DNA from 4 places in the Marinobacter sp. V34 genome. Region 3 is predicted to be linked to each of the others. Evidence: predicted binding sites of a transcription regulator. Region 3 holds the regulator's gene; each other region holds the start of a gene.

Region 1 (7,860 bases), on a different contig from region 3:
GCGGTTCTGAATGATCATTCCATTCGTAAACTACAGGCCACCATCGTGGCCGGCGCCGCTAACAACCAGCTGGCCACCCCGGCTCATGACCGGGCACTGTTTGAACGCGGGGTGCTCTATGCCCCGGACTTTGTGATCAACGCCGGCGGCATTATCGACGTGTGTTACGAACGCAAGGGCCCTGATCCCAAGGCCGTTCGCAAACACGTGGATTCCATTGCTAATACTCTGGAAGAAATTTTCCAGCGCTCGGATCGCGATGGCCTGCCCACCGGGCAGATTGCCGATCAACTCGCTGAAGAGCGATTCCAGCACAAATCCCGTTGATGGCGGCCGAACCGCCATCACTCACTCCCCCGAAAACAAAAACAGTAAGCAGGAGAATACAATGAGCAATGCTTCTTCATCCGCTGAAGGCGGTGCCATGGGCCCGGCAACAGCCAAGCGTGGGCTGTGGTCCTCGCGCCTGGCATTCATACTTGCCGCGACAGGCTCAGCGGTGGGCCTGGGTAATATCTGGAAATTTCCCTACATCACCGGTGAAAATGGTGGTGGTGCCTTCGTCCTGGTTTACCTTCTGTGTATTGCAGCGGTGGGCCTGCCCATCATGATGGCCGAGGTATTAGTTGGTCGCCGGGGCGGCCTCAGCCCAGTTAACAGCATGCGGGCCATAGCCAACCAGGAGGGTCTGAAACCAGCCTGGCGCTGGGTGGCTGCCGTCGGAGTTCTTGCAGGGTTTCTGATCCTCTCTTTCTATTCGGTGATCGGCGGATGGGCGATTTCCTATGTGGGCACCGCCGCCACCGGCCAGTTGGCTGGTCAGTCGGCTGAGTCCATAGGCGCCATCTTCTCCGGACTGCTGGGCGATCCGATGAAGCTGCTTCTTTGGCACACCCTGTTCATGGCGTTAGTGATGGTCGTCGTCGCCCGAGGCGTCCGTTCAGGGCTTGAGCGTGCCGTCAGTATTCTGATGCCGGCCCTGTTCGTGCTGCTGCTGATTGTCGTGGGCTATGCCATGACCACTGGCCACTTTGGCCAGGCGGTAGCCTTCCTGTTCCAGCCTGACTTCTCGAAGCTTACCACCTCCGGCGTATTGGTTGCCCTGGGCCACGCCTTCTTCACGCTCAGCCTCGGCATGGGTGTCATGATGGCTTACGGCTCCTATCTGCCGAAGAATATCTCCATCGCCAAGACCTCCGTAACCGTCTCAATCATGGATACCGCCGTGGCGTTGCTGGCCGGGCTGGCTATCTTCCCGATCGTATTCGCCAATGGCCTCGAGCCAGGCGCGGGTCCCGGCCTGATTTTCCAAACCCTGCCACTGGCATTCGGGCAAATGCCCATGGGCAGCCTCTTCGGCACGCTGTTCTTTGTGTTACTTATCTTTGCCGCCTGGACATCCGGCATTTCGCTGCTGGAGCCCATTGTTGAATGGCTAGAGGAACAGAAGGGAATGAATCGTACGGTGAGCACCGTCGGGGCAGGTATCGTCTGCTGGTTATTGGGTGTGGCCTCCGTCCTTTCACTGAACCTGTGGTCGGATGTGACACCGCTGGGTATGTTTGCGATGTTTGAAGGCAAAACCATTTTTGACCTTCTGGACTTCCTGACCGCAAATATCCTGCTGCCCCTGGGTGGACTGCTGGTCGCCGTGTTTGTCGGCTGGACATTGTCTCGACAGACTCTGGAAAGCGAACTGGCCATGTCACCGGGCACATTCTCGGTCTGGTATCGCGTTCTGCGTTACTTTACACCCATTGCTGTGGCCGTCGTGTTCGTCTACAACCTGATATAACGGATTAGGCGGGATGCCGGCCCCTGCCCTGGGGCCGGCTCGTCAGCCAAACCGCCATCAAAACACCGTGTAACACCAGGAACGGCACGGCAATCAACAACAGCCCATTCCAGTCAAACGCCACCAATACCGCACCAGCACTCAGTGCCGCAGTCGCCTGCGAGCCGAATACCATCAGGTCATTGAGCCCCTGAACCCGGAACCGCTCCTCATCGCGATATCCCTGCGGCAACAGCGTGGTGCCGCCGACAAACAGGAAGTTCCAGCCAACCCCCAACAGGATGAGCGCAAACAGGTAATGGTGAAAGCTGATGCCGCTAAACGCCAGGGCCACACACCCCAGGTAGGCCAGCAATCCCAGCCCCATCATCCTTGGAATACCCACCACACGAATCAACCAGCCACTGATCAGCGACGGCAAATACATAGCCATGATGTGGATCTGAATGACCCATTTGGCATCCTCAAGTGGGTGAGCCGCGACTTCCGTCATGCTCAGCGGTGTTGCTGTCATGATGAAACTCATGAGTGCGTAACCGATAGCCGCGGCGCTGATGGCCGCCCATATGACCGGCTGCCGCAGGATGGAAGTCATCGGGCGACCGCCCTCACCCACGGTTTCCCGTACCCGCTCGCCGCTGGCACGGTAGCCAAGCACCAGAACGGCCATGGCGAGCACCTGCACGACACTCAGGGCAAGCCAGCCGCCCATGAAGGGGTGTTCAGCCTGACCTCCGCCACCTAATAACGCAATTTCCGGCCCCAGCCAAGCCGCTACTAGACCGCCGAGAAGGACCCTGGCCGCGGCGGAACCCGCCATCTCGGGTGCCACCGACTCCATGGCGGCAAAGCGGTATTGGTGAACCACCGCCAACCCGGTTCCGCCCACAACCGCCGCAGCGCATAAAAACGGGAAACTTGCACTCCAGGCTGCCACCGCACCGAGTAACCCTGACAACGTACCCGCCAGCGCACCAAGCAACATCACCGGCTTGCGCCCCAGGCGCGCCATCATCCACGTCGCCGGCTTGATGGACAGGACCGTCCCAACAACCACAAGGCCCACGGGCAAGGTTGCCCACTCGGGTGATGGCGCCAGAAGACGTCCGTGAATGCTTCCGATAAAAACGATGAAAGGCGCTGTACACATGGCAAGCGCCTGGGCGGCGACCAGTATCCATACATTGATCGGCATTGGGGGGGCCTATTTCTTGCGGTAAATGATCCCTGGGTGGCACTGCACCATTTCATAGAGGTGAGGTAACCCGTTCAGCGATTCCGATGCTCCCAGTATCAGATACCCACCGGGATTGAGAGTGGCATGGATACGGGTCAGGATGTCCTTTTTAAGCTCTGCCGAGAAGTAGATCAGTACGTTTCGGCACATAACAATATCGAACTTTCCGAGCATGTAGCGTTCAAGCAGGTTCAGTTCCCGAAACTCCACCATGCTCTTGATCTGGGGTCGGATCTGCCAGCTACCGTTCATTGCGGGGGTGAAAAACTGCTTTTGCCGCTCGGGTGACAGGCCCCGACCAATGGCAATCATTTCATACTCGCCGCGCCGGGCAACCTCAAGAACGCTTTTGGATATGTCGGTGGCGGTGATCTTCACGTCCCGCAGCCTACCCGGCCGTTGGCGACGAAATTCTTCAGTAATCATCGCTACCGAATAGGGCTCCTGCCCTGTCGAACAGGCGGCAGACCAGATACGAAGCGACTGTGTTGATTTTCTATCGCCGAATTCCGGCAGCAGCTTTTCCTGCAGGATGCGGAACGGGTGATTGTCCCGAAACCAGAGGGTTTCATTCGTCGTCATCGCGTCGATCACGACTTCCTTCAAACTGCTACGACCAGTTCGTTTCACGCGATCAAGCAGGTCACCCAGGGTACTCAGCTTGTTCTCTTCCATGATGCGCCGCAAACGGCTTTTTACCAGGTACTGCTTGTTCTCCCCGAGCAAAATGCCACACGCATCCTGCAGGAATGATTTAAAGGCCTCGTATTCCTGTGGCGTTATTTCAGCTTTCATTGGATCTCATTATCGAGTGACTCGGATGTAACGGAAGAGCGTCACTGCTCGCGATCGACAATTTCCATGACCCGTTCGGCCAGCTCATCGGGGCTGAATTTAGCCATGAAATCGTCAGCGCCTACCTTCTGCACCATAGCCTTGTTGAACACACCACTCAGGGACGTGTGCAGCATGATAAATACGTCCTTGATTGCAGGCTCATTTTTACACTTGGTGACCAGAGTGTACCCGTCCATTTCGGGCATTTCGACATCGGATATGATCAAACACAGGTGGTCGACGGCGCGAGAACCATCCGCCGTAATCTCTTTCAGGTAATCCAAGGCCTGCTTGCCGTCATTTTTTGTCACCACCTCCATACCGATGGCCGTGAGGCATCGTTCTATCTGACGTCGGGCCACGGCGGAATCATCCACGACGAGTACCGGCAGATGGCCGGGCACCCGCTCTGAACTACGGTTGCGAACGTCTTCGGTGACATCCTCCTCAAAGGGAGAGACTTCGGAGAGTATCTTTTCAACATCGATAATCTCTATCAGCTTGTCTTCAAAGTGGGTTACCGCCGTCAAGTAAACGTCTTTGCCCGCACCCTTGGGTGGCGGCAGGATGTCTTCCCAGTTCATATTCACGATGCGGTCAACACCGGCCACCAGGAAACCCTGGGTTTTGCGGTTGTATTCGGTAATGATCACGAAGCTGGTGGCCATTTCTTCCTTGGGAATACCGGGAAGCCGGATTGACATGCCAAGGTCAATGATAGGGATAGTCTCGCCACGAATATGGGCTACACCCCGCACCATAGGGCGACTATTCGGCAACGATGACAGCCTGGGGCACTGCAGCACTTCCTTGACCTTAAAGACGTTAATACCGTACATCTGCCGGCCGCGAAGGCGAAATAACAGCAGTTCCAGGCGATTCTGCCCCACCAGCTGGGTGCGCTGATTTACACTGTCTAATACCCCTGCCATCGTTTTTTATCTCCCGCTCAAAACATCTTGCTGCCGGCACGCATCTTGCTGCGTTGATCTATAAAGTCGCTTGATACCAGCTATGTGCCGGTTTATTGACTCACTCAATAGGTTTAACGGCCGGATCCGGAAATCATTAGGACATTCCCGAACTCGGGGCCTTGCCTGATTAATGACAGCATAGGACAAACTGCCGCGTATGCGCATTACCAATTTGACTATCATACTGCTAATCGCCGTATCGGCCTGCCCTGCAATGGCTTCCATGACCACGGCGGAACAGATTCACGGTGGCGCGGAACAGTTTCTGGCGGCATTTTCAGGCGCTCAGGCAGAAGAAGGCTTTACGGTTTCCTACGATACCGGCCAACTCGACGCCCGCCTCTCGCTCGCTACCTGTGAGAAACCACTCAGTGTGTCGTTCAGCGGCGACCCCTGGAAGACCACGCAGCCCTCGCTGCTGGTATCCTGCGAGGGTGACCGCCCCTGGCGCATGTTCCTTCCGGTATCGGTCACTATAACCGGTGAAGCCATGGTCGCCGCCCGCCCGCTCGGCCGCGGCGAACGGCTGACAAAAACGGCAATACAATCAGATCACGTGGTAGTGAATTCGATTCGACGGGGTGCAATAACCAACGTCGAGCAACTTGTGGGCATGGAAATGCGCCGTGGAGTGAACGCCGGAACCGTATTTACCCCGGATTTGGTGTTGGCGCCCGCAGCGATCGAACGGGGAGACCATGTTATCATCAGCGCCCGCAGCGGCAATTTTTCGGTAAACTCAAGGGGTAAGGCCCTGGCCAGTGGCGGCATCGGAGAACAGGTTCTGGTTGAGAACCTCTCGTCTTCCCGTACTGTGCGTGCCCGTGTGACTGCACCCGGCCATGTTGAGATTCCCATGTAGCCCCGTTCCCGGCATTGATTCACCGGAAACGGCAATTTATTGCCGGCTTTTGGGAAAGATGACAAGAGTGTCATTTAACTCTTGCAAAAATCGCTAAAGAAACGTCAAACCATGCCGTTAGACAGGTATGAAATTCGTGGAGCCGCCCAACGCGGCTGATCAGCTAAGCAGGTAACGTTATGTCAGTTGACTTTAATGGAATAGGCCCAGGCCAGGTCAACACCCAGAAAACCACGGCCGACAAATCTTCCGGTGCCCAGAGCACTCAGCCCTCTACGGCTGAGCAGGCAAAGACCCAGGCGCAAAGTGCCCGCGGTGAAAATGTCAATTTGAGCAGCCAGGCGAAAAACCTGAAACAGCTCGAACAGAAGCTCGGTAATTATCCGGAAATGGACGATGATCGTATCGAGCAGATCCGCTCTGCCCTGGAAAGCGGCTCTTACAAGATTGACGCAGAGAAACTGGCCCAGAAAATGCTTGAGATGGATGAAAGCATTTTCGGGTGAGTAAATCATGGCCGCAATTGATGAATTGAAAGACCTTTTATCCCAGGATATCCGCCAACTTGAATCCCTGGCGGACATCCTGAAGCAGGAAAAAGCCTGCCTTTCCACGTCTGATATCCGTAAACTCGAAACCCTGACTGGCGAGAAAAACACTCTGCTGGGTCAGGTTCGTGATCGGGCCAAACTGAAAATCCGCCTGCTGGTATCAATGGGTTTTCGACCTGAAAACGGAGCACCCTCGCGCTTTATTCTCAGTGCAGGCCTGTCAGATGTGTACGACTTGTGGCGGGACGCCGATGAACGCCTTAAGGTCTGTCACCAGCTGAATAGCAATAATGGGCGGGTTGTCAGCCATCTGCAGAAACGCCTTTCACGTCTGACTGATATATTTCGCGGTGTTGCTGGCCACCAGACCCTCTACGGCGCTCAGGGCGAGCAAAAAGCCGTATCACACCGTACCATCCTGGCGAGCGCCTGACTGGCCGTTGGGCTCCGTAAACATCGGAGCCCAAAACACCTCATTATCGAGTGTAGATCGTCATCTGTGAATCCGGATGGAAGCGGATATTGTCGAGAGCAATGTTCCCCATCGATGGCCCCTGGCTGCCGCTGACCCGTATATTGTCCATGCGGATCTGTTCGATCCTTTCCGGGAAGGCCAAGGTGAGCCCGCCATCGTCACGGACCGCGTAACGGGGAACGTCATCCCGATAATGCACCCCGGATATCGTCAGATCGGAATCCAGAAAGCTCAGCACCGGCACGAAAATGTTCGCCGTTAGTTTCAGGCCTTCAATGGCATCCGGGTCAACCTCTCCTGTACCGTCATGATTACCGGCCATGGCAGACACATTGGCAATACGATCCAACAACGATTGATCACCCTGCCCAGCCACACCGGCCAGCTCGTCGTCATTAAGTGGAGACAAACCGGCACGCTCGTACAATTGGCCGGCGTCGGTAACATCTCGTGAATCATTCGTGGTGCTGCCAGCAGCAAAACTGACCAGTGGCTGAAATGGCAATACCGCCATGGTGACCAATGCAGCTGCGTTGCGGTAACGGGATTGGTGCCTGAGCACGCGATGTAGCTCGCGCTCGGTAATCCAGCCGGACTGTATAAACACCTCGCCGAGCCGTTGACCGGTCTCATGCTGTAGGCGCAAGCCCTCTTCCAGCTGAATTTCGGAAAGGTATCCCCGGTTTATCAACAACCGACCGAGACGGGATTTTTCTTCGAAGCCCTGACGGATTTTCAAGGTATGCCTCCAATAGCTTCACAGTAGTTGCCGTACAACCTGGCCCGGTCAGAGTGCACCAATGACACTGATGCGATAAAAGGTTAGTTGATAGTCATGAACTCCGCAGGGAATATGCCCGACTTGACAAGTTTTATCTGCTAACATCCTGCAACAGACTCGATTCATGGGAACAGTATCGCAGCTAATATTCCCTGAACTAACTACGTGAGCCATTATAGAATGACAAATTCCGTAAAACCGTTTCGATATGTGATGCAAATCGCTCTATCTGTAACCTTCATGCTGGGTGTTGCCAACTGCCTGGCCGCTGAGGGGCAGCAAAACGCGCTGCCCCAGGTCATTATCGAAACCAGTGAAGGCGCCATTGAAGTGACCCTGCGCCCAGAC
Region 2 (7,860 bases), on a different contig from region 3:
TGTGGTGGGGCCATCGAATTCCCGCCTGGTACGACGCCGAGAGCAATATTTATGTCGGCCGCAGCGAAGAGGAAGTCCGCCAGAAGCACAATCTTGCCGCCGACCTGCAGCTGAATCAGGACGACGACGTGCTCGACACCTGGTTCAGCTCCGCCTTGTGGACCTTCGGCACCCTGGGCTGGCCGGAAATCACCGAGCGGCTGAAAACCTTCCACCCCACCAACGTTCTGGTGACCGGTTTTGACATCATTTTCTTCTGGGTGGCCCGGATGATCATGATGACCATGCACTTCATGAAAGATGAAGACGGCACGCCTCAGGTACCGTTCAAAACCGTGTATGTGACCGGCCTGATCCGTGATGAGCACGGCGACAAAATGTCCAAGTCCAAGGGCAACGTCATCGATCCCCTGGATATGATTGACGGTATCGGCCTGGACGAGCTGCTGGAAAAGCGCACGGGCAACCTGATGCAGCCCAAACTGGCCGAGAAAATCGGCAAGCGCACGCAGAAGGAGTTCCCGGAAGGCATTTCCGCCCACGGTACCGACGCCCTGCGTTTCACGCTGGCAGCCATGGCCACCACTGGTCGCGACATCAACTGGGACATGAAACGCCTGGAAGGCTATCGCAATTTCTGTAACAAGCTGTGGAACGCCGCCCGTTATGTACTGATGAATACAGAGGGTGAGGATTGTGGTGTTAACGGTGAGGCCGTGGAGCTGTCGCTGGCAGACCGCTGGATCATCAGCGAGCTGCAAACCTGCGAGCAGGACGTCATCCGTCATCTTGACCAGTATCGTTTCGACCTGGCCGCCTACGCCCTGTACGAGTTCATCTGGAACGAATACTGCGACTGGTACCTTGAGCTCTCCAAGCCCGCACTGAGCGACGACAACGCCAGCACAGAAGCCAAACGCGGAACCCGCCGCACCCTCGTCCGGGTGCTTGAGGCGGTTCTGCGCCTGGCGCACCCAATCATGCCCTTTATCACCGAGGAAATCTGGCAGCGCATCGCGCCCCTGGCGGGTAAAACCGGTGAAAGCATTATGCTTCAGCCCTACCCTCAGCCCGACACTAACAAGCAGGATGCCGCCGTGGCCGCCGATATTGAATGGCTGAAAGGGGTGATTGTAGCGGTACGAAATATCCGTGGTGAAATGAACATTTCCCCGGCGAAAGCCATCCCGGTCCTGCTTCGCGGCAAGGATTCGGAGGACAAGCGCCGGCTGGATGAGAACCGGCAGTTTCTGTCATCGCTGGCGCGCCTGGACAACCTGGAGTGGTTCACCGAAGGCGAAGCCCCCATGTCGGCCACCCAATTGGTTGGCGAGATGGAAGTGCTGGTACCCATGGCCGGCCTGATCGACAAGGATGCCGAACTCAAGCGACTGGACAAGGAGCTAGAGCGACTGCAAAAAGAAGTCGGTCGACTTGAAGGAAAGCTCGGCAACGAAAAATTCACGGCCAAGGCACCAGCCGAGGTGGTGGAAAAAGAGAAGGAAAAGCTAAACGACGCCCAAGGCAGCATGAGCCGGCTTAGCGAGCAGCGAGCTGCCATCGAGGCCATGTAGCCCATGACCGGGCCAGCGAAGAATAAAGATCTGCCCGAGAATGGCCACATCGCCATTCTCGGAGCAGGCTCCCAGGGGCAACTCTGGGCGGGTTACCTGACAGCCGGCACGGTCATGTTTCTTCCTCGTCACGAGGTTACCCCAGAAGCAGATCACCCCCCCTCACTGACCTACACGTTCCAGCCGTTCGAGGGCCCGGAGGTAACGGTGACGGTTCCCTATCTGCTCGCCGCAGAGGCACGCCCTTCACTGTTGATGGTCACCACGAAGGCGGGCGATGCACTTGGTGCCGTTGAATCCAACCTCCATTACGTTTCTCCGGACACCCCCATTGTCCTGTTCCAGAACGGCATGGGCTGCCAGCAAGCTGTCGCCGAACGTTGGCCACAACGACCGATCCTTGCCGCCAGCACCACCGAAGGGGCGAACCGACCAGCACCAGGCTGTACAGTTCACGCCGGCAAAGGCGAAACCTGGGTTGGTCCACTAACCAGGAGTGCGGAGACGCATCTGAAACAGGTAGTAACGGCGCTTGGCAGCAGTGGGTTAACCGTTCACGCGGAGCAAGACATTCAGAGGAGGCTGTGGGACAAACTGATCATCAACGCGGGCATCAATGCCTTTACGGCAATCCTCGACTGCCCGAACGGTGACATCCTCACGGACCGGTTCTATCTGGAACACATCGATGAGCTATGCGATGAAATCGCAAAGGTGATGAAGGATGACATCGGGGAAGCTCTGTCCTCAATCACGGTCCGCGAACGCATTGAAACCGTTGCCCGCAGAACAGCGCGGAATACCTCGTCCATGCGCAGCGACAGGCAGCAACGCCGCACCACCGAGATTGACTTTATCAATGGGTATATCGTCAGGCGCGGGCATGCGCTGGGCATTGACGTTCCGATAAACCAGATGCTGACGGACCGGATCAAACAGCTGTCGCCGTAGATGTCAGGAGGCACATCCTTCAGACTCTGAACGCTTCCACAAGACGTTGCAGTGACGCTGTCAGTTGTGACATTTCCCGTGACGACGCCAGGGTTTCCTCAGCGTTATCTGCCGTTTTCTCACCCAAGACACTGATCTGTTCAACGTTGGTATTGACGTTCTTCGCCACGGCAGACTGTTCCTCCGCCGCCTGTGCAATCTGATGGCTCATATCAACAATGGTCGAAATACCCTGAGCAATCCGATCCAGCGCTTCCGTCACTTCCGCCGACTTCTTGACCGTTGTTTCAGTCACCTCATGGCTATTGGTCATGGCAGCAACGGCTTCCTTAACACCACTTTGCAAGCGACTGATCATACCCTCGATTTCTTCTGTCGATTTATGGGTACGTTGTGAGAGCGAGCGCACTTCGTCTGCCACCACCGCAAAGCCACGACCCTGCTCACCTGCACGCGCTGCCTCGATGGCCGCATTCAATGCCAGTAGGTTGGTCTGCTCCGCAATGGCCTTGATTTCGACCAGAACCTGACTGATGTTATCGCTATCGGCGTTGACCCGGTTGATGACCTCAACCGCACCGGAGATTTCGGTGGCAAGACGGTTGATGGTGGCAACGGTATCCGCAACCACTCCGCGACCTCTCTCGGTATCCTCTTCAGCCGCGCCAGCGCTGTCGGACACTCGATGGGCACTCTCGGTGACCTCGTTGACCGCTTCCACCATCTGGTTCATGGCTTCGTTGATCTGGCCGGACTCCTCCATCTGCCGCGCAACGGCCTCGCTGTTCGCAGCTGCCGTATCGTTGACACGAGTGGCCTGCCGGTCCACGTCTGAAGTCGTACTGGTCACCGAGCGGATCAATTCGGCAATCCGGTCCGTCATGTTATTAAACTCGGTGGTCAGCTCACCCAGCTCATCACGATTATCCAATTGAATGTGAGTCGTCATATCGCCTTCAGCCACGGATCTTGCGGCCGTGCTGAAACGGTTAATAGCCGTGCGTACCGACATGAAGAAGCCGACATAGAGGTAAACCACCACCAACAGAACAATCACCAGTGCGGCAATAATCAACTGCCGTTGCTGCAGTTCACCTACCAGGCGTGAGTTAAGGTTCGCGCCAACGACGTCGAAAATTCCGGCCTTGAGCGCATCGTAATGGGCAAGCTGGTTTTCGATGGTACGGTTGAAATCCTGCCAGGGTAACTCCAGGCGCATGGGCGTAATGATATTGATATCCAACTCGTCACGCACAATCACCAGACTCTCGAGAATGCCCTCCACAGCATTACCTGTCGTGTCTTCCAGGGTCTGCGATGCGTCCATCGATACGGTTAATGCAGGCCCAAGCAACGAGGCGCGGTTGGTCAGCTCATCATAGATCTCATTGAGCCCGTCACTGAGGTTGTAGCCCACCTGCCCATCAAGGAGCGCAAATATTCCGAAGGTTCTTGCACGACCAATAATGCTACGGGCATCAGGCAGCGATTCACGTAATAGTCCCAGGAGCAGTAGGTTTTCCCGGGATGCGTCCTGCCCCAGGCCAGAAATTTCAATGGTCGCGGACAAAAGCGCCCGCACTTTCTGGACGAACTCCTGATAATACTTGAACTGGGGATCGATATTACCCTGATAACTGTCAGTCGATTTGAGCGTTTGCCACTCTTCCAGCAGCATCGTTACCTGCTGAGACCAGTTACCGGAAGCATCAAAATGAGCCTCTGCGCTAACAAGTTCCTCGAGAATTCTATCAATCGTTTCTGACGACTCTGCAGATTTCGAAAGCAGTTCATTGTCATCCTTGATCTTGCCAGGGGCGCGAAAGTCCCGGTACGCCATGGACTCTGCCAGCAGAGCATCCACCTTTTCGAGCTGCTCCAACCCCTCAACGCCCCGGGTCATGGTATCAACCGACCGGTTCAGCTCACTGATGACCAACCAGGAAAGGGCAATAATGGGAAGCAGGAACAACACACTGATCAGGCTGAACTTGTAGAACATCGGCAGCCGATTCATCAGCGCTACTGCAGGCTTGATAAGCTGGTTCACGTGTACCCCCACAGAAAGCATCGAAAGGATGGAACTTTATTCTATTTGTTTATATTGACGACTAAAGTACTACAAACTTGAGTGTTTTTTGGCGTAAATATGTAATTTTTGTCAAAATGTTGCGATCAGAGCACACCAGCAATAACCAGCAGCGCAAGGATGCAGATCCAGACCAGCATGCTTCGGTTCAACAAATCCCGCATTGCCTCCAGGCTGCGGCCACCAAAACTGGCCCATTCATCTGGATGGATTCTGGAGAACCGTTCCGGGTCGAGCGCATAACCCGTCAACGCCGCGCTCGCAGCTCCCATCAATAGCTGGCTGGTTCTGAGGCTGGAATCAAACAGCATCCGTTTTCCTTCTTTCATCCAACCAGCGAGGTCACCCGCAACTCCGAACGTGAAGGACAGTAGTCGTGAGGGAAGCCAGTTGAGTATCTCCGCCAGCACGAAAAACCCCGGCCTCGCCGCCGCATGTGGCCAGTGATCCCTCAATGCGATAATCCCCCTCGCAAAGAAGGCTGCCGCAATACCGCCAACGGCATACCAGAAAGCGACCAGAAAAAAGCGCTCAAAGACGTTGACCATCAGCGTACGTGACAATACCAGATGCATTTCATCAGGCGACGTTGCCGAGCCACGCTCCTCGGCCGGCAAACTATCCCTAACGTGATGCCACGCGGACTGCATGTCGCCCCTGGCCCAGGATTGACTGTATACCTCCAGGCGCGCACGCCAACCCGGCGCACCCATCAACAACACCATCAGCAAAAATTCCAGTGGATACGCAGTCATGCGCCAGCCAATGGTGTGCAGATAGTACTCCCCAACCGCCAACATCAGCGAAGGCACAAGAATAATAACCAGCCCTTTCCACCGGCTCGCCTCGCTACCAGATCTTCCGGCATCCTCCCGGTTAAAGGCGGAACGCCACAACGGCTCAGACGACCAGGCGTTCGCCGCATCCAGCTTGCGCCTGACCAGGTAGGCGAGTAGGAAAACCACCAATACCATCAGTTATCCGCTCCGTTGCCATGCCCGGGACCAAGCAGTTGCCGGTATCGGGGCCAGTCAAAAGCCGGGCCAGGATCGGTTTTGCGACCGGGTGCGATATCGCTGTGCCCCGTGATCCGCTCTGGCGTGATGGTCGGCCACGACTTCATGATCAGTACTGACAAATCAGTAAGTACCTCATACTGAGCCGCGGTGTAGGGGATGTCGTCTGCGCCCTCCAGCTCAATACCGATTGAGTAATCATTGCACTCCTCTTGGCCCTGAAAGCAGGACCGCCCCGCATGCCAGGCGCGGTCCAACAAGCTGACAAATTGAAGGCATGCGCCATCCCGTCGTATCAGCAGGTGTGACGAAACCTTCATATCGGCGATGGTCTCGAAATAGGGGTGTTCTGAGGGGGACAGTTGGTTGCAAAAAAACCGTTCGATGGCATCGCCTCCGAACTGCCCAGGAGGAAGGCTGATGTTATGAACAACCAGCAGGGATATTGCCGCCCCTTCGGGGCGTTTGCCAAAATTTGGAGACGGGCACCAACGGGCGCCGGCTACCCGACCGGTCGTCCGTAATCCGGCGACAGCCGGTGGCGAAAGGTCAATGGTGTTACGGGAAGGAATGGTTTCAGACAATGTCGTTCCAACAGGCCGGTGTCGAACGGACCGTATAGTCGATACGTTCGTCATTGTTGCTTTGATGCTCCTGATTGAAGCACAAAGTCCCCGGTCTTGCTATACGATCAGTCCTTGCGGCTACTGCGAAGGTTGTCGATGATGGATTCCAGCGCTCGATCGAATATCAGACCGTCGTCCAACATGGAGATCTCATCCGCTGCGAGTGCCAGTGCCAGGTTTTCACGCTGATATTCGGCCACTTTGGCACCACTGCGATTTACGAAGATGTACTTGCCCGTCGCCTTGATAAACGCCGCCAGCTTGCAGCGGGTTTTGCTGCCATCACGGGTCAGCTCGATCCAGGAACCAACACGAAGGCCGTCAGCCCGCTCCAGCCACTGAGGCTCGACACTTGCCCCGGAGGTCTCCACCGGGGCCGGGGCCTCTGTCGCCGGCTCTTCAGGGCTTGCCGCGGGGCTCGCTGATGCAGACACGGCGGTATCCAAGGGCTCGGAGGCGCCTGACACTACGCCCTCAGTAGGTGGCTCCACTTTTTCCGGAGCTTTGGGCGCTGCATCCGGCACACCCCTGGAGATCACAGGCGGTTCTGCCGCTACCTTTTCGGGCGCAGTCTGAGGTTCAGGTTCGGGCGCCACGACAGGTCGTGTCGTGGTGACAAGGCGCTGGAACACGTCCACGTGGGCCAGCTCAAGGTCTCTTATGGCGGCGTCGGTCGCAAACGGGTCCCACGAGATTTCCTGCAGGGCACTTCTCAGACCGTCGACGATTCCTGGAATCGACCTCAACAGCTCGCTGCGGGTGCTGTCCTCAACGGGCCTGGGATCAACACTCCATATGAGTTTCCGGGTAAGATCACATGCTTCAGCCCAGCGTTCACTGTCTTCACCCTCACGCAGCACAATCCACTGCAAATACTTGGCCCACGCCTCATTCAACAGCGTGACAACCGGTGGAGACAAATCCCGACCGGTAATCTGTTCATTCAGCAGGTTCTCAGACGCCTTGGATGCCCTCTCCTGCTTTGCCCTGCCTTCCTCTGCATCACGCAGGCGCTGCTCCACAAGCTCCCTGCGACGCCGGTCCAGATCCATGAAATGACCGAAATCGCTGAGCAGCTCACTGAAAATATCGACGTTGTCGGTGAATTCATTCAGCACGCGATCGACCACCGACTCGATCTTGTCCCTTAGCGGATCACGCTGGCCGGCCTTCTTCTCGGTCCAACCGATAGCGGACATGGCCAGCTCATTCAACAGCTTCCGTACAGGATGCCCACCCCGATTAAAGAAATTATTGTCGCTCAGAGCCACCTTGAGTACGGGAATCTGAAGGCGCCCGATCACAGCCTTCATCACCGGGTGGAGCTGACGGTCCTCCAGGATAAAATCAAACAACATGGACACCAGGTTGATGACGTCGCTGTCCACCTGGCCGACGTCATGTTTTCTCCCGGTTTCCGACCGGAACACCTGCTGTAGTTGCTCTGACAGGGGCACAACCTCACCCTGCCCCCAATGGACAGACTGAGACTGGATTTCGTGAAGCCTGGTCATCAGTGTGCGGGTATCGAGCGCGCCGGCGCTCGGCACACCACCGCTCTCCGTGCCGTGCTCCGTCGAGCTCTGCCCCTGGTGCAACAGAGC
Region 3 (7,860 bases):
AAACAGATCACTATTGTCGCATCCGTCGGTCAGTAAAGGCCGCGGCTGGAAAGGCGGAAGGCGCTGGAAAGTGCTGACCGGGGAGGAGTCATCATTATGAAAGTAAAGCGGTTTTTTGCCCAAAGCATGGCAGAGGCACTGCGTCAGGTGCGGGATCAGATGGGGCCCGATGCCGTAATCCTTTCCAATCGTCGTGTGGATGGTGGTGTCGAAATTGTGACAGCGCTCGATTATGACGAAAACATGGCGCGTCAGCGCCTCGGTGATGCGGCACGGGAAGCCACCAATGGCTCACGGCTCGCCGAGTTGCAGGCGGAACAGCATCGCCGCCTGGAGGACGAGCTCGGCCGCTCCCGGGATCGTATTCGGGAAGTGCGGGAAAAGCGCGCGACCTATGGCAACGCGGTCTCGGGTGGGGAATTCGGCCACGCAGGCCTGTCGAAAGAATCGCTTGCCGATGGCGACATAATGGTTGAAGAGCCAACAGCTGCCAGCGCCGCCTATTCCGGTGAGCTGGCGCAAATGCGCGCGGAAATCAGTTCCCTTCGCGATCTGGTCAGTGCCCGGAACGGCGGTGAACCTGAACAAACAGCGGTGAACGCAGTACAGAAGAGGCTGTCTGAAAAGTTGCAGGAATTCGGTCTCGGACTGGAGCTTGCCAATTCTCTGTCCCGGCGTCACCGTGCAGGGCGGCTCGAGGATGGCTGGAAGCAGTCTCTGAAAATGTTGGCCGCCGGAGTCAAGACCGCGCGCACGGAGTGGGCGGAAGAGGGCGGTGTCTATGCCCTGGTGGGACCAACCGGGTCCGGCAAGACGACGACCATCGGCAAGCTGGCCGCGCATTACGTGCTGCGCCACGGCCCCGACTCCCTGGCACTGGTCACCACCGATCGCTATCGGGTCGCGGCTCATGAGCAACTATTCGTGTTCGGGCGCATACTGAACGTTCCGGTGCGGGTCGTGGACGAAACACATTCCCTGGATGACATACTGGACGAGCTGTCGGACCGCCACCTGGTGTTGATTGACACCGCAGGCCTGACCAGTACCGACAAGGGCTACGAAGAGCAGCTCATGGAGCTGGCTCGCAGTCACCACCGGATTCGAACCCATCTGGTGGTTTCGGCCACCAGTCAGCCGCGCATCATGAAATCCGTCTGGCATTGCTATAAGATGGCAAATCTTACGGGTTGTGTGATGACCAAAATCGATGAAGCACTGACCCTGGGTGAATCGCTGGGATTCGTCATGGAAACGGGATTGCCGGTGGCGTATTACACCGACGGGCAGAAAATCCCGGAAGACCTGCACCACGCTGAGTCCATTCCGCTGGTGCGGTTGGCCGTGGAGAGGCTGAAGAAACTCCAGCAGCAACAGGCAGTCGCTGTTTAAAAACAACACAGCCTGCGGTTAAACGCGGCAAGAGATCAGAGTCAGTATGAGCAAACCACATCCGGTACAGGTGATTGCCGTTTCCGGCGGGAAAGGGGGCGTTGGCAAGAGTAACGTTTCAGTGAACCTTGGCATCGCACTCGCGCAAATGGGACGTCGGGTGGTGCTGCTAGACGCCGACCTGGGCCTTGCCAACATTGACGTGCTTCTGGGTATTACCTCCAATCGCAATATCCAGGACGTGATTGCCGGTGAATGTGACCTGCGGGACGTGCTGGTCAATGGCCCCGGTGGTATCAAAATCGTCCCTGCCTCCTCGGGAACTCAGCGTATGACCCAGCTTTCCACCCTGGAGCATGCTGGCCTGATCAATGCTTTCAGTGAGCTCGGCGACCAGATCGATGTGCTGATTGTTGATACCGCTGCGGGTATTTCCGAGTCGGTGGTCAGCTTCCTCCGAGCCTCACAGGAACTATTGCTGGTCGTCTGTGATGAACCTACCTCTATTACCGACGCCTACGCTCTTATAAAGCTTATGAACCGGGATTACGGTACCAACCGCTTCCGTATACTGGCTAATCAGGTCAGGAATGAGCAGGAAGGTCGCCATTTGTTTGAAAAACTGACCCGGGTTACCGAGCGCTTTCTTGATGTGGCACTACAATATGTGGGTATGGTGCCGTATGACGAGGCCGTAAAAAAGGCGGTACAGCGCCAGCGTGCCGTGTTGGATGCCTATCCGCGAGCAAAAGCGTCGTTGGCGATCAAGAGCCTTGCGGAGAAAGTGGATAGCTGGCCGCTGCCATCGTCGCCCCGGGGACATCTGGAATTCTTTGTGGAGCGGCTCGTCGAAGTCTGATTTTGATCCTGTCACTGAATAGCCGGATACATGACATTGGCGAAAGAACTTGGAATCTACAACCGGACGGGTACACGAGGACCTTCCCAACTCGTTGAGGAGCAGGCCCCGCTGGTCAAAAAAATAGCGCTTCACCTCATGGCGCGGCTGCCGGCATCTGTCCAGCTGGATGATCTTATGCAGGCAGGCATGATTGGCTTGTTGGAAGCTGCACAGCGATACAGTTCCGACAAGGGGGCTACCTTTGAGACCTACGCCGGTATCCGGATCCGCGGAGCCATGGTGGATGAAATTCGCAAGGGTGATTGGGTCCCCCGATCCGTCCACAGGAACTCCCGCCGCATTGCCAAAGCCATCAAGGCTGTCGAGGACCGCCTGGGCCGGGAAGCTCAAGACTCGGAAGTGGCCGAGGAGCTTGGGTTGGACCTCGACGAATACTATTCCTCTCTGAGCGATGCCAACAGTGGCCGACTTTTTAGTCTGGATGAGCTCAATGAATCCGGCGAGCTGCCGATAGAAGAAACAGAGGACAGTGATAACCCATTGGATGGTCTGGCGTCTGACAATTTCCGGAAGAGCCTGGCCACTGCGATTGGTGACCTGCCCGAGCGAGAAAAGCTGGTGCTCAGCCTTTATTACCAGGAAGAGCTGAACCTGAAGGAAATAGGCGCTGTGTTGGGTGTTAGTGAAAGTCGGGTCAGCCAGATTCACAGCCAGGCCGCGCTCCGTCTGCGGGGGCGTCTTACTGGTTGGCAGAGCTGAACAGGCCGCCAGTCACGTTGAACGGCGTTGCCAGGCATTCTTTACTGTAGCCTTTTGGTAACCGGTGCTTTACAACCGGCCCAAAGGTCACACAATAAGCGGTTAAACTACCGGCCTGCTAGACTGTGAGCCGGAAGCCAAAAACGAATTCCGGGCGTTTTTAACTGGAGGTCCCATTGGACAAGAATATGAAAATCCTGATTGTGGATGACTTCTCCACAATGCGACGGATCATTAAGAACCTGCTTCGCGATCTCGGTTTTACCAATACTGACGAAGCAGACGATGGCAATACGGCACTGCCGATGCTCAGGAGCGGCAAATACGATTTTCTGGTAACCGATTGGAATATGCCAGGGATGTCCGGGCTCGATCTGCTCAAGGAGGTCCGTGCCGATGACAGCCTGAAAACCCTGCCTGTGCTCATGGTGACCGCCGAAGCGAAGCGCGACCAGATCGTCGCCGCTGCGCAAGCCGGCGTGAACGGCTATGTGGTCAAGCCCTTCACGGCTGCCGTACTCAAGGAGAAGATTGAGAAAATCTTCGAACGCATCCAGTAATCAGAGGTCGGACGGCTCCCATGAGCAATAGCAAAAAAGACCAACAGGGGCTCGACCCGGAGGTTACGGAGAAACTCCGCAGCCAGGCGGCCGAACTGCTTGAGCAGGTCAATGCCGGCGACTATGGCCGTGCGATGAGCCTGATCAATGAGCTGAGCGAGGTCAGGGACCAGAGCCTGTATCGGGAAGTCGGCCGATTGACCCGCAGCCTCCATGAGGCAATCCGAAATTTCCAGGTCGATCCCCGGAACGACGAACAGTCAGAAGCTCTGTCGAAGATGACCGATGCCTCGGATCGTCTGGAATACGTGGTTCAGATGACCGGCAAAGCAGCCAATCGGACCATGGATCTGGTTGAGGAGGCTATGCCCAAGGCCAGCGCCCTCCGTGATGAGGCCGCCGAGCTGAGAGACCAGTGGCAGAAACTTCGCCGCCGTGAGATGGCCCCGGCGGAATTCCGTGAGCTCTATGCCCGTATCGACACATTTTTCGTAACCCTGAATACCGATGCCGGGGCGATGTACGACAACCTGTCGGAAATTCTCCTGGCCCAGGATTTTCAGGACCTCACAGGACAGGTGATCCAAAAGGTCACCACTCTGGTTAAAGAGGTGGAAGAACATCTGTTGAGCCTGGTAGTGATGGCGAGCCATGTGGACCAGATGACCGGCACCGTGCATGAACTGGAAGAACGGGAAAAGATATCGGCGGAACAGGGTGTCGGTCCACAGATCAAGGCCGAAGAACGCGAAGACGTAGTATCGGGGCAGGACGATGTTGATGATCTTCTGTCCAGTCTCGGTTTCTGAGTAAAAGAGGGTAACGCATGGCGCTTGATGCCGATGAAGAGATCCTGCAGGACTTCCTTGTTGAAGCAGGCGAGATACTCGAAAAGCTGTCGGAGCAACTGGTCGACCTGGAACAAAACCCGGACGACAGTGATCTGCTCAACGCCATCTTCCGGGGCTTTCACACCGTAAAGGGCGGTGCCGGGTTTCTGCAGCTCGATGCCTTGGTGAACTGCTGCCATTCCGCGGAAAACGTCTTCGATATCCTGCGCAACCACAAGCGCAAAGTGGATTCCGAGTTGATGGACGTGGTGCTGGAAGCCTTGGATCACGTCAATGCCATGTTTGAACAGGTTCGCCATCACGAAGAACCGACTCCAGCTCCCGAGGAACTGATCGCAGCTCTGGACGCACTGGCGCAGCCGGCAGGGGAGTCGGCGCCAGCAAACGCAGCGGTCGCTCGCGAAGAACAATACGAGAGCGATGAAGCCAGTTCCGGTGACGATGGCGGTGATATTACCGACGATGAATTCGAGCGGTTGCTGGATGCCCTGGAAGAGGAAAAGACCGGCGCTCCGGTTTCCAGCGGCGACAGCAATGAGCCTTCCGGTGATGAGGGCGGGAGCGGAGACGACATCTCCGATGATGAATTCGAGGCCCTGCTCGACCAGTTGCACGGAAAGGGTCAGTTTTCAGGCCCACCTGAATCCAGCAAGGAAGTCCCTGACAGTCAGGATACATCGGCTGGCAACGTTGCCAGCGATGAGGCCGGTGACAGCAAGGGTGGCGGCGACCTGATTTCGGACGACGAGTTCGAAAAGTTGCTGGATGACCTGCATGGTAAGGGCGGTAGCCCCACGGCAGAAACTGCCGAATCGGCCCCTGCGCCTGCTGCGAAGCAGCCTGCCGCCAAACCTGCCAGTGCCAAGACTGACAAGCCCGCCCAATCGGCTGGTAAACCCGAAAAAGCCCCTGCGGAGAATGGCAAGGCAGGCGTAACACCTGCGATGCCGGCACGGGACGCCAATGCGCCGGTTGCCGAAACCTCGGTACGGGTGGACACCAAACGCCTGGACGACATCATGAACATGGTGGGTGAGCTGGTGCTGGTGCGTAACCGGTTACAGCGTCTGGGTGCCCAGAGTGAAGACGAGCATATGCACAAGGCTGTCTCCAATCTGGACGTGGTCACCACCGACCTCCAGGCCGCAGTGATGGCAACGCGGATGCAGCCCATCAAGAAAGTGTTTGGCCGCTTCCCGCGGGTGGTTCGCGATCTGGCCCGCAGCCTGAAAAAAGAAATCAACCTTGAGATGCACGGCGAAGAGACCGACCTGGACAAAAACCTGGTGGAGGCGCTGTCCGATCCTCTGGTCCACCTTGTTCGCAACTCGGTTGATCACGGTATAGAAGCACCCGATGTTCGTGAAAAGGCGGGCAAGCCTCGTCAGGGCCGTGTCACTCTGTCTGCCGAGCAGGAAGGGGATCACATCCTGTTGTCCATCGAAGACGACGGTGCCGGCATGGATCCGGATGTGCTGCGCCGAAAAGCAGTTGAAAAGGGCATCTATGAACAGGACGCCGCCGATCGGCTGACCAACACCGAGTGCTACAACCTGATTTTCGCCGCCGGGTTCTCCACCAAGGACCAGATATCCGACGTGTCCGGTCGCGGTGTCGGCATGGACGTGGTGAAAACCAAGATCAGCCAGCTTAACGGGCAGCTGAGCGTGGAGTCGGAGCTGGGTAAGGGCTCACGCATCGTCATCAAAGTACCGCTGACCCTGGCCATCATGCCTACCCTGATGATCATGCTTGGCGACCAGTCCTTTGCGCTGCCGTTGGTGAACGTGGTTGAGATCTTCCATCTGGACCTCAGCAAGAAGAACATTGTGGATGGACGCGAATGCATCGTGGTTCGAGACAAGGTCTTCCCGTTGTTTCACATCAAGCGATGGCTGATCAAAGGCGCAGCCGGGCAGCCGGAACCGGAAAATGCCCACGTGGTTATCGTGGCCATGGGCACGCGGCGCGTCGGTTTTGTGGTGGACCAGTTGATCGGGCAGGAAGAGGTGGTGATCAAGCCCCTGGGCCGGGCCCTGCAGGGAACGCCGGGTATGGCGGGTGCAACCATCACTGGCGATGGTCGTATTGCACTCATAATTGATGTTCCGAGCCTGCTTCAGAACTACGGAAAATAACGTTGCGGCAGGCCCAGGTTTAGGAGAAATGGATGACGGTTTCTGTCCTGGTCGTTGATGATTCAGGTTTTTTCCGCAAGCGACTGACGGAAATCCTGACCGCTTCCGGTCAGATCAAGGTGATTGGGGTGGCTACCAACGGGCGTGAAGGTGTCGAGCTGGCTGAAAAGCTGAGGCCTGATGTCATTACCATGGACTACGAGATGCCCGTCATGGACGGTATCAGCGCCGTCCGTGAGATCATGAAGCGACACCCAGCGCCGGTATTGATGTTCTCATCCCTGACTTACGAGGGTGCCCGGGTGACCCTGGATGCCCTTGAGGCAGGTGCCGTTGATTTCCTGCCCAAGAATTTTGAGGAAATCGCCCGGGATTCCAGCCAGCTTCAGAAAATACTCATTGAGCGTGTGCTGGATGTTGCTGGCAGTCGCCCAGGTGCAAAACCGTCTGCGCCGCCTCCTGCGACACCCCCGGCGCCTTCGTCCCGTAGCCCGGCACCGGCAAGACGCAGCGTGCCGGAACGGCCGGCGACACCAGATAGACCTTCTCGCAGCAGCTCCCCTGAGCCTGAAGCACCGGTTCGTCGTTCGATTCGCCGTGGGCCTGCGAAACACTACAGTGTGGTTGCCATCGGCACGTCAACCGGCGGCCCGGTGGCCTTGCAACGTGTACTGATGGCATTACCGGCCGGGTTTCCCGCGCCTGTGGTTCTCGTTCAGCATATGCCAGCCAGTTTTACCCCGGCGTTTGCCGAACGGCTGAACAAACTATGCCAGATTGAGGTGCGCCAGGCGGAAGACGGAGAAATGCTGAAGCCGGGCGTCGCGCTGCTTGCCCCCGGGGGCAAGCAGATGATGATTGAAAACCGGGGTGGCCAGGGCAGAGTCAGGATTCTTCCCGGAGATGACCGGCTTAACTACAAGCCCTGCGTGGATGTGACTTTCGGCTCCCTGGCCAGGAGTTTTCCCGGAAAGACCCTGGGGCTGATCCTCACGGGTATGGGGTCGGATGGAAAGGAAGGCTGTCGCCTTATGAAACAGTCCGGCTCCGATATCTGGTCCCAGGACGAAAAAACGTCGGTGATTTACGGTATGCCCATGGCCGTGGCCAAGGCCGGGTTGTCTGACGAAATCCTCGCGCTTGATGACATTGGTCCCCGCCTGACAGATGGGGTTAGCTGATGGATATTCTCAGCCTGCTGGGCGTCATTCTGGCCTTTGTGGCGATTCTCGGTGGAAACCTGTTGGAAGGCGGTGCCGTCAGCTCGCTGTTCAATGGCCCGGCCGCGCTGATCGTCA
Region 4 (7,860 bases), on a different contig from region 3:
AAGCCATGAACAAAGGCCGCTGTGGCGATCCCCGGTTTCCCACCACACCAGGATACCTGCGTACCGGTCTTCGGTGGGCTCCGTTGGCAGTGTCTCTAGCGCGGAATGGTACTGTGGGATGAATCCGGAACGCTCCAGGACAATGCCACCAAAACGATGGGCAGCGCTTCGGTCCATATTGAATTCCGGCAAGTCATGAATCACCAGGACATGGCGTTTCACCTGCGCTGGTTGGGACGGGCTGAGGCGATCAAGGGCCGGGTTAGCTACCCAGGGCACAAAACCGTCGCGACGCAGCTGGCCTGCTAGTTCCTCGGCCTGGGAAGCGTCCGCGACGTAATCGATGGCAATCATGGGCATGTCAGGTCGCGCCTCACGCCAGCGTTGTAGCTGTTTGTCCAGCCACTGCCGGTCTGTTTCAGAGACTTTGTAGTAACGTTTGTCCTTGGCGTTGTAGCCATTACGCCAGGACTCCAGGGCAAGCCCGTCGACCTGGCCGATAACGCTGTCCGGCAGGTGGAAGCCGCGGTTGAGGATGATCTTGCCGTTCGGGTGCCTGGCGCGGATGTCTGAAATCAGTGTTGTCTGGGCTTCTGCGAAGGCTTGCATTTGCGCTTCGCCATTGGCGGCAAGCGTAAAGCTGTCCAGGGTATCGAGAAACACCCCTTGAAAGCCGCGTTTGAACGCCGGATCAATGAGGTTGTCCAGCAGGAAGGCGCGGACTTCGGGGTTGCGCAGATCCAACACAGCGCTTGACCAGGCCGGGTTCTTGCCGATTAGCCAGTCCTTCTGCAGATTTCCGAACAGGCGATGGCTGCGTGCCATTTCTCCCACGCTGACGTAGGCAATGGGAGCGGTGTCGGCCTTGGCCAGTAAGTCGACACGCGCGTCGCTGGCCTGGTCCTGTTGCAGCACCACCCAATCGTAGGCCATCAAACTGCCTATTGGCGCTTCGTTACCATAATAGAATGCGATGTTGGGCGGTTGACCCACGGCATTGGCCGAACCGAAGAGTAACAGTAGGGCGACTGCAAGAAGCTGAAGCAGAGGGTGTCGTCTTATCATGTGGGGCCGGAATCAGGTAAAGCAGCGACTGAATGATGCGCACAGAGTCATCGCGAATGAGTAATACGTTGCTAATCTAGTATAGATGACAGACTGCAAGCACTCGATTTTCCGAACATTTTGTAATGTGAGAATAGCGTTATGACCTCCGTGAAGAACGGCATCCCCCTGTGGTGGCTGGCCATGGCCGCCGTGCTGACGCCGCTGGTTACCATTCACACGACTTTCGCGGTGTCGGTGCTGGAGGGACATATTTCCTGGTGCATTCCGTACTGGGACAGTTGCACGAGCATCAGCCGCACCGGCCGATACGGTACCAGCTATTTCATTTTCAAGGGCACCATGTTGCCGGCGGCGATTCTTGGCATTCTGTTCTGGATTCTCAACGGTCGTTGGTTGCTGCAACTGGGTGCCACCAGCCGCGGTCGGCCCTGGGTTCCTTGGCTGGGCTTTGTCGGCTGTACGTCGCTGGCGGCATACACCTTGGCGCTCGGTCACGAAGGAGACGGTTTCAACCTGATTCGCCGGATTGGTGTCGTGCTGTATTTCTCGCTGACGTTCATTGCGCAGTTGCTGATCAGCTCGGCACTGAAGGGGCACCCGCGATGGCACGCCCACGGCAGGCGATTGTTGCGGCTTTGTGAGCTGATACTGGCCGTGGGTATTCTATCGGTGATTCTCACCGCCGTTGTGCCGGAGGTATACAGTCAGATAGACGACGCCTTCGAATGGAGTTTGGCGTTTCTGATCAACCTTCATGCGATATGGATCGCGGTATTGTGGAAACAGAGTCATTTTCGGGCGAGACTGTGGGCGGAGTGATCCGGTGACTCAAAGCGACATCAGTCCGCGAACCAGTGCCGCCACACCGGCAATGGCGGCGATGCCGAGAATGACCGGCCGCAGCCCGTCAAAAGGCATGCGATTGACCAGCTTGCCAGAAAGCCAGAAGCCGATGAGAACCCCCGGGAAGGTGACCGCAAACAACTGTAGTTCCCGCTGCCCCAGGTAGCCGGAGACCACCAGGGCGGCAATACTGAAAAAGCTCGCCACCAGGAAAAAGGCCGACATATTGGCCCGCACCAGCGGACCCTTTTCGTTTTGGTAGATCAGTGCAATGGGTGGGCCGCCGACGGCGGTAATGGTTCCCATGTAAGTCGAGGCGGCACCGGCCAGGATGCTATTGCGAGCGTTCAGGGCGGGGCGCAAGCCGCCGGCGCTCAGTAATACGCCAATCAGGATCAGAACGCCGAATGCCAGCTCGAATCCTGTGGGTGAAATCAGCATCAGAGTAATTCCAGCCAGGATCATGCCGCCAACGCCACCGCCAATGGCAAAACGCACTTCGCGGACCTGCAAGGCGCCCCGGTTCCGCAGTAGCATGAGAATTGTCAGAATCACGGCGTTCAAAACCAGCGGCGCCGGTATCAGCATGGGGCTGATCAGGAACAGCAATGGTGCCGCCAGCGTACCGATACCATAACCTGCCACCCCTTGCAGACAGGCACCGGCCAACAGAGCCAGGTTGGCAAGGAGTATTTGCAACAGGGAGAGGTCAGTCACAATAGGCTACTCGATCAGGTAAATTGATGCTTGTTGATAGCACAGCCACAGGGCAACTAAAACTGTTAAAATGAACCATTTACGTGTCCTGGGTCCGCCGGGTCCGTGAATGGCAACAACTGGCGATGAGGACGACCCGATGGCTGCAGAGATTACCCTGTACGATTGCCCCTGTGGCAGCGGCCAATCGTACAGCGCTTGCTGTAAGCCATGCCATGAGGGCAAACCGGCATCCTCACCGGAAGCCCTTATGCGATCTCGCTACAGCGCGTTTGTGCTGAACCTGACAGATTATCTGAAAGCCACATGGCACATCAGCACCCGGCCCCAAAATCTTGAGCTGACCGATGCGCCAAGGTGGGTATCGCTGCAGGTACTGTCGTCCGATGAAGGCGCACACCAGGGCGCGGTGCACTTTCGCGCCCTTTACCGGGCAAGCGACGGCTGGGGGTATCTGGAAGAAAACTCCCATTTCATTCGCGACGATGAGTGCTGGTATTACGTGTCGGGTGAAACCCGCGAGGGCACCCTCAAGCCCGGCCGGAACGAATCCTGCCCCTGCGGAAGTGGCAAAAAATACAAGGCCTGTTGTCTGTGAAACCTACCTCGCCCGATGCAGCTAAGGGAGTGGGCTTCGGCCTTGCCGCCTATACCTTGTGGGGCTGCTTCCCGATTTATTTCGCCCTTTTCGAGGGTGTGCCGTCCTACGAAGTGCTGGTTCACCGGATTGTCTGGTCCTGTGTGTTCCTGGCCATTGTAGTGAGCTTCCTGGGGCGTTGGAAACCCGTCATGTGCTCCAGGCGAGCCTGGGGTATTTCCTTACACCCCTGGTGAATGTAGGCCTGGGAATGCTCGTGCTGCTGGAGAGCATTTCCCGACTACAAATCGTGGCGGTTGCATTGGCGACCATCGCCATTCTTTATCAGCTTTTTCTGTTGGGTGTGGTGCCCTGGATTACCCTGGTGCTTGCGTTCAGTTTCGGCACCTACGGCCTGCTTCGAAAGCAGGTGGAGCTGGATGGCCTTTCCGGCCTGTTTGTGGAGACGCTGCTTCTGTTACCCGTGGGACTGCTGGCTCTCGGGTTGCTGGGTTCCGTTGGAGAATCTCACTTCACTGACAACATCACCATTGCGCTGCTTCTGATGTCCAGCGGTATCGTCACGGCCATCCCCCTGTTGTTTTTTGCGGGTGCAGCCCGCCGGCTACGCTTGGCGACGGTGGGCTTTCTGAAGTACATCAACCCCACGCTGCAGTTCTTCATCGCGCTGTTTGTGTTTGATGAACCAATGAGCGGTGAGAAGCTGGTTAGTTTCGTGATGATCTGGGTGGCGCTGGGGCTTTATTCCTGGTCGGCCTGGGTGGGGCGAGGGATGAACCAAACCCCCAAGTAGTGAAGTGTCAGCCAATGTTACCAAGGAACAGTAGGTTATCCCGTACGCGACTTTTCTCCTCGAAAAGACTTGAGATCAGCGTGTTCAGGCCCGCCACCGGCGACAGCATGTCAGGCTCCGTGGCAATGCTGTTGCGAAAGTCCAGGAGCATATCAATCTGCACGTGCAGGTCCTGGAAGTCACCGAACCGTTGTTGACGATGCTTTAATTGCCTGAGCATGTCGCGAAACGCCGGTTTGTCCAATTCGGCCAGGTAGCGTATGCGTTTCAGCCGTTTGCGCAGGGTGTGGAAGTGATCGTCCGGGGACTGTTCGTTCAGTTGCCGCGCCAGATTGTTGTGCTTGTGGGTGTGCTTTTTCAGGGCTTTCCGGATGTCTTCGGTGGCCAGTTCCCGGATTGCCTTCGGAAGGTGGCCGGATGTGAGAAGCTGATACCACTCATCCATGTCTTTGCGGTATTGCCTGCCGTTCAGTTGTTTGGTCAGTTTCTGGTGTTCAACCTCCGCCAGGTTGGCGAAATGGCTGCGGGCGCCGGAGCTCACCAGGGCTACATGAGTATCTCCCTCCAACGGCCATTGCGCCAGGTTGCTCAGTAATACGTGGAGGTCCCTGAGCCGGCTGGTGGCTTGGCCATGTCGCTTCAATGCCTTGACGGCCTTGCGTAAATCGCCGTCACCACTGATTTCGATAGCCGCTTCGGCGATGGCCCGGCTGCGGCGGATGGCAATGCGATACTGGTGCAGAAATTCGTCGTCGTACCCCTGCAATACGCCCGGTTCCAGATCCCTGATGCGTTGATACTGATGTAACAGCGACTCAGGGATATGTCCTGCAAGGGGCGAGTGCTCATCGATGCGGATTTTCTTCCGTTTGCGATGAAACTGCTCGTAGCTGACGTCTTTTGGCGTCAGGAACCTTTCAAGCCGGCCCTTGTTTCTGCCGATTTCGCGCCAGTGCTCTATTGGCAGCGCAATGTGCATGTAACTGCAAGTGGGGAAAACATCTGGAGCGTGCTTTAACAGAAAGCCCGCCAGTTCCTCCAGCGCTGGGTTGTGGCCAACAAGGGTAATGCTGTCTTCGTCCCGGTCGCGCAACCAGTCGAGCACGACCTCATGGTTAAACGTATAGAGAACAGGTGCCGGATGGACGGCGTGGTGATGGTTGCTCGGGATCAGGCCTTCCAGGGTCTGTCGGGCGCGGGCTGCATTGCTGTAGTACACCGTTCCATCGAACGCCCCGTCTGCACGGATTGCCTTGCCCATGGGGTCCAGCTGTTCCAGGCCCCGGTTGTTGAGGGGGCGCTGGTGATCAAAAAGGCCGTCATCGGCCCTGCTGGATTTGGCGTGGCGAATCAGATAGAGATTTTTCATCCATGCCCCTGACGCTGGCTTTCATTGGGCCAGGCTTGATGAATCGGACGTTTGGAACTAGACCTTTAGTCTAACGCTGGTTCAAGTCCATCAGCTACCGGCCGTTAACACGGTAAACAATAAAAGCAAATGCATGAATGAGTTGTGTCAGTGTCGCAGCTTTATACCCCGAGTCCGAACACATCGATATTACAAACTGGAACACACCCTGGGTGCCCGGTTGTGGATAATTGACCTGAATATTTGATCCCATACGGAGAAGTCCTTAATGACATTGCTGAGCCGGTTACGCATACGGTCCCGTCTTCTGCTGGGCGTTCTGGTCCCGGTGGTAATTACGGCGACAACCCTTGCCTGGATTACGGTCGCCCAAATCAAGAGCAGTGGTGAGGCCGAGCTTGAACGCCTGGAAGCGAGTTTGCTGGAGGCAAGAAAGGAAGGTGTAAAGAACCTTGTGGACACGGCGCGCTCTCTGGTTTTGAATGCCAAGAACAATCCGGATTTTTCGGAGAGCGAAGCGAAGGAAGAGGCACGGAAGCGTCTACGTTCAATCAGGTTCGAGGGCGGAAACTATGTTTTCGCGTACGCTCGCGACCTGGAAAATTTGGCCTACGCTCCCGACCCTTCCCGCGAGGGCCCCACAACGAACCCAGACGTACAGAAACTGGTTCGGTCGCTGTTTGATGCAGCCGAAGAGGGGGGCTTTTTCGGTTACGACTGGCCCAATCCGGAGTCTGGCGAGGTGGAACCAAAGGTGTCTTATTCCACCATTATCCCGGGTTGGGATTGGATGATTGGCACTGGCGTTTATGTCACCGACATTGAACGGGTTGTTTCTGCTGCACGCGCGGATATTGAAGCCGAGATTGCTGAAACCCTTGGTTTTATCGTTTTGGTTACCTTGGTCGTCGTGATAATCGCACTTCTTATCGGCGTGTTTGTGGGCCGTACGGTGACAAAACCGTTGAACACCGTGATTGCCATGATGCAGGACATCTCCGAGGGTGAGGGCGACCTCCGACACCGCTTGCCGGAGGAAGGAAGCGACGAACTCGCGGAGCTTGGGCGCCGTTTCAATGCCTTCGTGGTGAAAATCCAGGACACCATCCGAGATGTCGGCGCTACCACTGACCAGGTGGCCTCCGCAGCGGAAGAACTCAGCCGCGTCGCCAATGAAACCCGTGCCTCGGTGCAGGAGCAGGGTTCTGAAACGGATCAGATTGCGTCCGCTATCAACGAAATGGCGGCTACCATCCAGCAGATCTCCGGCAATGCCAACTCGGTGGAAAGCGCGGCCTCCGACGCCGACAGGCTTGCACGGGATGGCGGCGAGACCATTGCCAACGCACAAGCGTCCGTCAATCAGTTGTCGGAAGAGATTGAATCCAGCTCTGGCCGTATCAGTAATCTGGCTGAGAAAACCGACGAGATTACCCAAGTGTTGGATGTTATCCACGCCGTCACTGACCAGACCAATCTGCTGGCCCTCAACGCGGCCATTGAAGCCGCCCGGGCCGGTGAGCATGGCCGTGGTTTCTCGGTGGTTGCCGATGAAGTCCGCCAACTGGCCAAGCGCAGTGCGGAATCCGCTGACCAGATTCGCGGTATGATTGACGGCTTCGTGACCGAGTCCCGTGCGGCTGTGGAGCGAATGGATGCGTCTCGCAAGCGTTCCAGTGAAACCGTTGAACGCATCAACCACGCCACCGATGCCCTGCGCACCATTGAGAAATCTGTGGGCCATATTCATGATCAGGTGACCCAGATTGCCACAGCGGCGGAGCAGCAAAGCCAGGTGGCCGAGGAAATTAACCAGAACGTGGTGCGCATTGTGGACGCGGCGCAGCGTAGCGATACAGGCGTAAATCAGACCAACGAAGCGAGCCACGAGCTGGCGCGGCTGGGCGAAAGTCTGCGTGAGCTGGTAGGCCAGTTCAAGGTATAGAACCGTTGCTTCTGGTCGGCCGACGATTGGCGTTAGCCGGCCAGCAAGCTATGATGTGGGCGATCTGATCCGACCACTACAAAAACGGAAGCTGACCTCGCTATGACTATTCATAAACACTTCATGACTGTCCTGGCCCTCTCGCTGGCACTGGTAAGTACCTCGCTGGTGGCCCAGGAAACCTACACCATCCGCCTGGCGGAAACCTGGGGGCCCAACTCTCCGATTCTGGGCGAAACACCCCGAAATATGGCCGCCATGGCTGAGAAAATGTCCGGTGGCCGTCTGCAGTTCCGGATTGATTCCTCCAACAAGCACAAGGCGCCGTTTGGTATCTTCGATATGGTGAAGGCGGGCCAGTACGACATGGGGCATACAGCGTCCTATTACTACAAAGGCTCAATTCCCAACGCCATGTACTTCACCACCGTGCCCTTCGGGATGATCGCGCCGGAGCAATACGCCTGGTTTTACCACGGCGAAGGCATGGAGTTGATGGAAAAGGTATATCGGCCCCATGGGCTGCT

Evidence for each region. The regulator FliA, encoded in region 3, starts transcription of late flagellar genes. The targets are predictions, from matches to a motif close to CTAAAGTTTNNNNNNNNNNNGCCGNTAA.
Region 1: the regulator FliA is predicted to act here: its motif matches at 5,799-5,826, upstream of flgM (flagellar biosynthesis anti-sigma factor FlgM).
Region 2: the regulator FliA is predicted to act here: its motif matches at 4,630-4,657, upstream of AC0B60_RS16100 (methyl-accepting chemotaxis protein).
Region 4: the regulator FliA is predicted to act here: its motif matches at 5,469-5,496, upstream of AC0B60_RS17835 (methyl-accepting chemotaxis protein).

The regions. Positions count from the first base shown of each region.
Region 1 is NZ_JBUPZY010000007.1:155,080-162,939, forward strand. Features, by position in the region: gene AC0B60_RS13140 (Glu/Leu/Phe/Val family dehydrogenase) at 1-327, shown strand, start outside; gene AC0B60_RS13145 (sodium-dependent transporter) at 389-1,795, shown strand; gene AC0B60_RS13150 (MFS transporter) at 1,800-2,990, opposite strand; gene AC0B60_RS13155 (CheR family methyltransferase) at 3,000-3,827, opposite strand; gene AC0B60_RS13160 (chemotaxis protein CheV) at 3,869-4,801, opposite strand; gene flgA (flagellar basal body P-ring formation chaperone FlgA) at 5,001-5,705, shown strand; gene flgM (flagellar biosynthesis anti-sigma factor FlgM) at 5,885-6,211, shown strand; gene AC0B60_RS13175 (flagella synthesis protein FlgN) at 6,219-6,689, shown strand; gene AC0B60_RS13180 (pilus assembly protein PilB) at 6,733-7,470, opposite strand; gene AC0B60_RS13185 (peptidylprolyl isomerase) at 7,693-7,860, shown strand, end outside.
Region 2 is NZ_JBUPZY010000010.1:62,098-69,957, reverse strand. Features, by position in the region: gene AC0B60_RS16110 (valine--tRNA ligase) at 1-1,574, shown strand, start outside; gene AC0B60_RS16105 (ketopantoate reductase family protein) at 1,578-2,525, shown strand; gene AC0B60_RS16100 (methyl-accepting chemotaxis protein) at 2,545-4,575, opposite strand; gene AC0B60_RS16095 (histidine kinase) at 4,701-5,588, opposite strand; gene ampD (1,6-anhydro-N-acetylmuramyl-L-alanine amidase AmpD) at 5,588-6,268, opposite strand; gene AC0B60_RS16085 (DUF1631 domain-containing protein) at 6,322-7,860, opposite strand, start outside.
Region 3 is NZ_JBUPZY010000003.1:206,325-214,184, reverse strand. Features, by position in the region: gene flhA (flagellar biosynthesis protein FlhA) at 1-36, shown strand, start outside; gene flhF (flagellar biosynthesis protein FlhF) at 97-1,392, shown strand; gene AC0B60_RS06460 (MinD/ParA family protein) at 1,439-2,251, shown strand; gene AC0B60_RS06455 (RNA polymerase sigma factor FliA) at 2,282-3,013, shown strand; gene cheY (chemotaxis response regulator CheY) at 3,190-3,573, shown strand; gene AC0B60_RS06445 (protein phosphatase CheZ) at 3,594-4,382, shown strand; gene AC0B60_RS06440 (chemotaxis protein CheA) at 4,400-6,562, shown strand; gene AC0B60_RS06435 (protein-glutamate methylesterase/protein-glutamine glutaminase) at 6,595-7,743, shown strand; gene AC0B60_RS06430 (flagellar motor protein) at 7,743-7,860, shown strand, end outside.
Region 4 is NZ_JBUPZY010000012.1:91,370-99,229, reverse strand. Features, by position in the region: gene AC0B60_RS17865 (endo alpha-1,4 polygalactosaminidase) at 1-1,065, opposite strand, end outside; gene AC0B60_RS17860 (Frag1/DRAM/Sfk1 family protein) at 1,207-1,887, shown strand; gene AC0B60_RS17855 (sulfite exporter TauE/SafE family protein) at 1,897-2,628, opposite strand; gene AC0B60_RS17850 (YchJ family protein) at 2,738-3,226, shown strand; partial or broken gene rarD (EamA family transporter RarD) at 3,223-4,019, shown strand; gene AC0B60_RS17840 (CHAD domain-containing protein) at 4,027-5,388, opposite strand; gene AC0B60_RS17835 (methyl-accepting chemotaxis protein) at 5,657-7,333, shown strand; gene AC0B60_RS17830 (TRAP transporter substrate-binding protein) at 7,436-7,860, shown strand, end outside.